Regions from separate parts of the Paenibacillus sp. FSL P4-0338 genome, predicted to be linked through region 2. Evidence: a T-box and tRNA genes for the amino acid it is inferred to sense, from the RefSeq annotation. Region 2 holds a T-box; the other holds one or more tRNA genes.
The links. The T-box of region 2 lies ahead of MKZ07_RS16620 (arginine--tRNA ligase). A T-box ahead of a tRNA ligase gene usually reads a tRNA of that ligase, here a tRNA-Arg.
Positions count from the first base shown of each region.

Region 1: it encodes a tRNA-Arg, which carries the amino acid that the T-box ahead of MKZ07_RS16620 (arginine--tRNA ligase) is inferred to sense. The anticodon was not compared.

Region 1 covers NZ_JBBOCG010000002.1:887,688-890,906, reverse strand. The annotation lists gene MKZ07_RS27905 (hypothetical protein) at 1-73, opposite strand, end outside; gene MKZ07_RS27900 (helix-turn-helix transcriptional regulator) at 253-1,203, opposite strand; tRNA gene MKZ07_RS27895 (tRNA-Gly) at 1,576-1,646, opposite strand; tRNA gene MKZ07_RS27890 (tRNA-Pro) at 1,664-1,737, opposite strand; tRNA gene MKZ07_RS27885 (tRNA-Arg) at 1,770-1,846, opposite strand; tRNA gene MKZ07_RS27880 (tRNA-Gly) at 1,857-1,931, opposite strand; tRNA gene MKZ07_RS27875 (tRNA-Leu) at 1,939-2,022, opposite strand; tRNA gene MKZ07_RS27870 (tRNA-Lys) at 2,039-2,114, opposite strand; tRNA gene MKZ07_RS27865 (tRNA-Gln) at 2,141-2,215, opposite strand; tRNA gene MKZ07_RS27860 (tRNA-Asp) at 2,421-2,498, opposite strand; tRNA gene MKZ07_RS27855 (tRNA-Met) at 2,503-2,579, opposite strand; tRNA gene MKZ07_RS27850 (tRNA-Val) at 2,612-2,687, opposite strand; tRNA gene MKZ07_RS27845 (tRNA-Glu) at 2,693-2,764, opposite strand; tRNA gene MKZ07_RS27840 (tRNA-Ser) at 2,927-3,016, opposite strand; tRNA gene MKZ07_RS27835 (tRNA-Asn) at 3,020-3,095, opposite strand; rRNA gene rrf (5S ribosomal RNA) at 3,147-3,219, opposite strand, start outside.
Region 2 covers NZ_JBBOCG010000001.1:3,784,684-3,787,902, reverse strand. The annotation lists gene MKZ07_RS16620 (arginine--tRNA ligase) at 1-1,998, opposite strand, end outside; T-box leader at 2,053-2,275, opposite strand; gene MKZ07_RS16615 (hypothetical protein) at 2,509-2,814, opposite strand; gene MKZ07_RS16610 (hypothetical protein) at 3,008-3,219, shown strand, end outside.

The DNA of each region.
Region 1 (3,219 bases), on a different contig from region 2:
AGTTCTCCCATGAGAACGAGACTTTAAGCATATCTGTCAAAGAGTCTTCATTCATCCCATCCAGTTCCAGCAATTTCTATCTTGCCTCCTATCATTCCATTATATTCCAATAATAACCTGCTTCACCGCTCCGGTCAATTCATTCAGGGCATATATATCTCTAAAAAAGCCTTTATTCTCCAGTTGAACTATTCAATCTAACCTTTTCGACATATTTTATTCCATATTATGTAGTATTGTGATCTACAACTACTACTGATACACATCCAGCCACTGCTCCAGCTGCTCCTTCAATCGTTCCCTGGCCGACTCCGGCTCCAGAATCTCCGCATTAGGGCCATACTGCAGAATCCACTTGATGAACTCATTCTCATTATTAACCGTGACTTCGAACAGCAGCGTCCCATCGCCTTCTTCGCTCATCCGCGGCTGTACGAACAGCTCCTCTTCCTTAATGTAACGCGCCACCTCCGGATCGAACCGTACCTTGAACGTGACATTCCGGGTCCCCCGGTTGATCGACCAGGTGTTTTTCAGATACTGCTTAATATTGAAATTTCCCTTATCAAAAGTAGACGCCGTCATCTCTACCTGCTCAAACCGGCTGATCCGGAACGTACGTATTGCGCCCTTCAGATGGCAATAGCCAATGAGATAAAAACGCTGATCCCGCGGGATCAGATAATACGGGTCAATCTCCCGCGCCGTAGTAACGTTGCTTGATTGCGAGTGGTATACCGTACGGATGCTGCGCTGCTCCAGGATTGCTCCAATAAGCGGCTGCAGGAAGTTCCGGCTCTCCTTGCGGTAGGCCGGGGTGCCCATTTGAATAATATCCGCAATATTCTCCAGCAGGCCATTTTGCCGCGATTTCTCCTTCAGATGAGTCCCCATCACCTTGTCATACGCAGAATGAAAACCCGGTGGGATTCTATCCTGATTCAGGACCGAAGGCAGCAAAGAGAACGCCAGCGACTCCTGCTCCGAGAAATCCAGCGGATACAAAAAGAATTTCCCCATGAACCGGTACCCCGTGCCCCTTCCTTCATTCGTAACCGGAGCAAAGTGGCTGATCAGCTCAAGATCCCTGTAGATCGTTCTTATATTCACCTCGCACCTAAAGGCCAAATCTGCTGCGGTAATCCCGGGGTTCGACTGAATGGCGTTAATGATTCTAAAAATCCGTATTACTTTGTCTGTCATAACAAATGCTCCTCAGCTTCCAAGTAAGTGTTGCCTATGATCCAATAGTCCCATAGTTATACTATATCAGTTCTATAGAAACATAACGCCCTCCAATACTATTGCAACCTCCCGGCCCTTACAACAAAATCACCCTAACGGGTGAACGATACTGCTGCTAATACCATTCTTAAACGGAGTTCACTTTTCTCCCTCTCTCTGCCTTCTCTCCATCTCTCTGCCTTCTGGCGGCCATTTGACAGCTACAGCTTAGCCAGGTGGAGCATCGATACTCTGGATTCTATTGTGTTCGGTTTTTCTCATACATTTCCTAAATAGCAAAAAAAGTCCGCCTTCCCAATAGGGCTGACGGACTCACGTGATACAGATATAAGCGGGTGATGGGAATCGAACCCACGCTATCAGCTTGGAAGGCTGAAGTTCTACCATTGAACTACACCCGCATAGGTGAAATGAAATATCGGGATGACACGATTTGAACATGCGACCCCCTGGTCCCAAACCAGGTGCTCTACCAAGCTGAGCTACATCCCGTTAATACAAAAACTGAATCAATGAAGTATAAATGGCGCGCCCTGAGAGATTCGAACTCCCGGCCTTTTGATTCGTAGTCAAACGCTCTATCCAGCTGAGCTAAGGGCGCAAAATCTATATGGAGCGGACGACGGGAATCGAACCCGCGACCCTCGCCTTGGCAAGGCGATGCTCTACCGCTGAGCCACGTCCGCAAAAACATGGTGCGCGTGAAGGGACTTGAACCCCCACGTCGTGAAACGCCAGATCCTAAGTCTGGTGCGTCTGCCATTCCGCCACACGCGCACACGTTACAAGAAAATGGTGAGCCATGAAGGACTCGAACCTTCGACACCCTGATTAAAAGTCAGGTGCTCTACCAACTGAGCTAATGGCTCTCATAAGAGAAACAATCGAAAATAGATGGCTGGGGATATAGGAATCGAACCTATGAATGACGGAGTCAAAGTCCGTTGCCTTACCGCTTGGCTAATCCCCAATATTATAATTAGCAAAATACTACGGAATCGGATGGATACTCTATACTTCGAGATATAGGATGCTCAATCCCTTATGTCTTAATACCAATTAAAATGGCTTAACAGGGCGGGATACTCTTCACTCCGTTACGAGATTGCGAAGTATTCCTTACGAAGCTTATGCGTAAGCGAACCCAGGGAATTCTCATCCCTTAAGCCATTAAATGGCGGAACCGACGGGATTCGAACCCGCGATCTCCTGCGTGACAGGCAGGCATGTTAGGCCAACTACACCACGGTTCCAAATTGGTTGCGGGGGCAGGATTTGAACCTGCGGCCTTCGGGTTATGAGCCCGACGAGCTACCGGGCTGCTCCACCCCGCGTCATTGAACAAAATCTATTCGGTTAAGATAGATGGTGGAGGCTGAGGGGTTCGAACCCCCGACCCTCTGCTTGTAAGGCAGATGCTCTCCCAGCTGAGCTAAGCCTCCATATATGACTCGTATGGGATTCGAACCCATGTTACCTCCGTGAAAGGGAGGTGTCTTAACCCCTTGACCAACGAGCCATGCTGTAAATATATTTGCTCTCATCCCTTTGCAGGGAGGTAACGCTACGGAGAGAGAGGGATACTCTTCACTTCGTTACGAGATTGCGAAGCAGTGCTAACGAAGCCTATGCTCCAACGAACCACTGAGAGTTCTCATCCCTTTGCAGAGAGGTAACGCTACGGAGAGAGAGGGATTCGAACCCTCGAGACGCTTGTGGCGCCTACACGATTTCCAATCGTGCTCCTTCGGCCAAACTCGGACACCTCTCCATATGGCTCCCCGAACAGGACTCGAACCTGTGACAACTCGATTAACAGTCGAGTGCTCTACCAACTGAGCTATCAGGGAATATGTAACCAATTAGGGCAAAAAAAATACCACAGTGTGTGTGGATGGTCCGCTTGGCGGCGTCCTACTCTCCCAGGACCCTTCGGTCCAAGTACCATCGGCGCTGGAGGGCTTAACGGTCGTG
Region 2 (3,219 bases):
GCTCCGGGTCAGCCACAGGCGGAAGGTGATGCTGGCTTCCCCGCCTTTGAGAATTGGACAAGCTGAGTAGAAGTTGCTGAATAACGAGGCCAGGGAATAGGCGTAGTTACAGATCGTATTCGGCGTAAGCTCCCGGCTTGCTGTATAGAGTGTGTCTTGCCACAAGCTGAGCTGTCTCAGCAAGGCAAGCTCAGCTGCTTCGAGCTGCGCCGGGAACAGCGGCACCCTGCCCACGCCGGACCCGCTAACGCCAGCCCCGCTAACGCCAGCCGCGCCCACGCCGGCCCCGCCAACGCCGCTCTCGCCAACGCCGAACTCGCCCACGCTAGCCCCGCCAACGCCGCTCTCGCCAGCGCCGGACCCGCTAACGCCAGACTCGCCCACGCCGGACCCGCTAGCGTCAGCCGCGCCCACGCCACTCACATCACCCGCCGAAGCGGCCTTACTAAGCACGCGCTGCGCCCGGGCGTAGGCGTACATCAGGTAGACGCCGGTGTTGCCGGAGATTTCCATCGCCTGCTTGAAGTCGAACACAATCTCGGTGCCCAGATTGAAGCGCAGCAGGTAGTAACGGATGGCAGCGGTGGCGATGAGCCGGCTGGACAGGCCGTTTTTGTCCGAACGGGTGGATTCAATCATGTCTTCCATGAGCCGGACCAGCTCGGTTACCTTAATGCCGATTCCCTGGCGCCCGGACATGGCGTAGGAGCTTTTGCCGCTGGAGGTATCAATGCCCAGCCCTGCCGCAGAAGCGGGACTCAGCGAGACCACCCCATAGCTGACATGATGAAGCGCGTCTGCCTGCGTACCGAATCCCAGTGCCTTGAGTGCCTGCTTGACCATCAGCTGCGGATATTCCTGCCGGTAATCGATGACGTTCACGACCTGGTCCGCCCGTCCAAAAGGCAGAGCCTGTCCGCTCAAGCCGGTCGTCCACAGTCCGCTCTGAAATTCGTTGTAGCTGAAATCCTTCTCCAGCAGTCCGAACTTCCACAGATGATAGGCGATGTCCTTGGCAGTATAGGTCAGAATTCCGTTCGAGCGCACCAGCACCTTATCCTTCTGATGCTCCTCCTGAGTGTCCGGTACGGTGTCTTCAGCGGGTTGCTTCAGAATCCAGCAGCCTGCCAGCTTACCTTCGGTCTCCTGCACGAAGATCTCTGTCTGCGACAGCAGCTCGAACGCCGAGGCCCAGAAGCCCTCCTTCAGAATGCTGCTCTCCCACACCAGCAGATCGTAGTCAATGCCGAACCCCCGCATCTCCTCCACATGTTCTTTCACGATCTGCCCGGCGACGAGGTTGCCAATCCAGGCAGTATTACCATGGCCTTCCTCCAGCGCATGAAGAATCTCGGTCCGTTTCTGCACCATCTCTGGCTGCTGCGCGTAAGTTTTGTTAATCTCGGCATAGATGTCCCAGCAGTAATCTCCGAACCTTACATGTTCTCCCGCCAGTGGAACATTCAGCAGACCGGCTACAGTATCAGCCAGCTGATTGCCGAGATCATCCACATAGTTGTGCACCTCAACGGTATGGCCGGTCGCCCGCAGTACCCTCACCAGCGCGTCCCCGATACAGGAGTTTCTCAAATGCCCGATATGCATACTTTTATTCGGGTTGACGGAAGTATGCTCGACGATCACCTTCGACTCCCCTGCATGCTGAGGCAGCGTGAAATTCTCCTTCGCCCGTGCCCAGGCTTGCCAATCCAGATACATATTAATAAATCCCGGACCGGCAACCTCAGTTCTCAGCACCAGTCCGTGAACAGAGCCCGATGCTTCGAGCTCGGCGACGATCAGCCTGGCGATAACCAGTGGAGCTTTGCGCAAAGGGCGGGCGAGCTGCATGGCGATATTGCTGGAATAATCCCCGTGGTCGGCACTCGCCGGCTGCTCAAGGGCAACATTGACTTCAGCGATAGCAGGTACGCCCAGGGATAGTGCGATTGTGTGAACAGACTGCTTCAGGCTTTCTTGAATGAGCTCACTTAACATTGGCATGAATAACAACCTCCTGAATAAAATAACGACAAAAAAAGCCTTCATCTCCTAAGAGACGAGGCTTGTGCGCTCGCGGTACCACTCTCGTTGCTAAAGCCTTACGGTTTAGCCACCTTACAGGTTAACGGTCCTCGGCCGGGGCTTCCTACTACAAGGTTCAGAAGTCCATCTCACGGGTGCGCTTCATGGTTCTAATCTGTACCGGCTTTCACTTTTCCGGCTCGCTGGGGACTAGATATAAGACCATTACTCTCCCGGTCATCGATTGAATATGGATTTGTATCAGTATAGCGAATTTCTGGGAGAAAGCAAGAGCGGATTACCGTGCAGCAGAAGCCCAACCGTTAAGAATCACACGTCACTAGGCGCACCTGTCAGGTTCTTGATGTCCGTTGAACCATAAATCAGCAGCATAATTACAATGACCAGCAGGATCCCGCCGGCAAATCCTTCTCCGTCAAAACTGTCCATAACCCCGTCCCTCCCTTTCACTTCCGGATGTGTTCAGGTGTTTTCGGCTTTCTTTTTCAAAGCGGTCATGATCTCGTTCAGCGTCAGGCTGCTGTTGTCATCGAGGAAGCTGACCAGCTTATCGACATTGTCACTACTTAGCTCGCTTAGGGTTTTATATTTGCCTACCAGACTGACGAACATCGACGCGTCTGTGTACATCTGGATAGAGTCTACTTTCAGCTTGCCGGTCAATAGAAGTGCAGCTACGGCGAATTCAAGCCCTTTAGGGGTCTGGGTTTTGGAGCTGGACGGTGTTTTTTTGGCGGCGGGCCTCTTTCCTTTTCCTGCAGGGGGCATGGGAGTCCCTTCTTCCGTTCGGCGTTCGTATACATAAAAGTGCAGCGCATGGGCGGTCTTTCCTTATTCAAGGATATGCGTGCCTGCAGTCATTGGTGAATAGGCTCAGGCCTGTGTCCACACCGTTACAGGAAAGTCCGAATATGAATATATCGTACTTTGACACTAGAACTTCAAGGGAGGACGAGACAGGATGGCGATTTTGTCAACAGGACCGATAGAGAACAATGCCGTTTCGGGAGTCAGACCTACGCAGACAGTGACGGTAAGAGTGGTCAAGCGGAGTGCTCCAGGCAGCACCTCTATTAGTATTCAGGGATACGTGCTGGGCGCTACCAGAACGCTGTATGTCAGTGAGGTGATTGATGTTGCTCCGAATCAGGTGGTGACCCGGGATTATTTTGC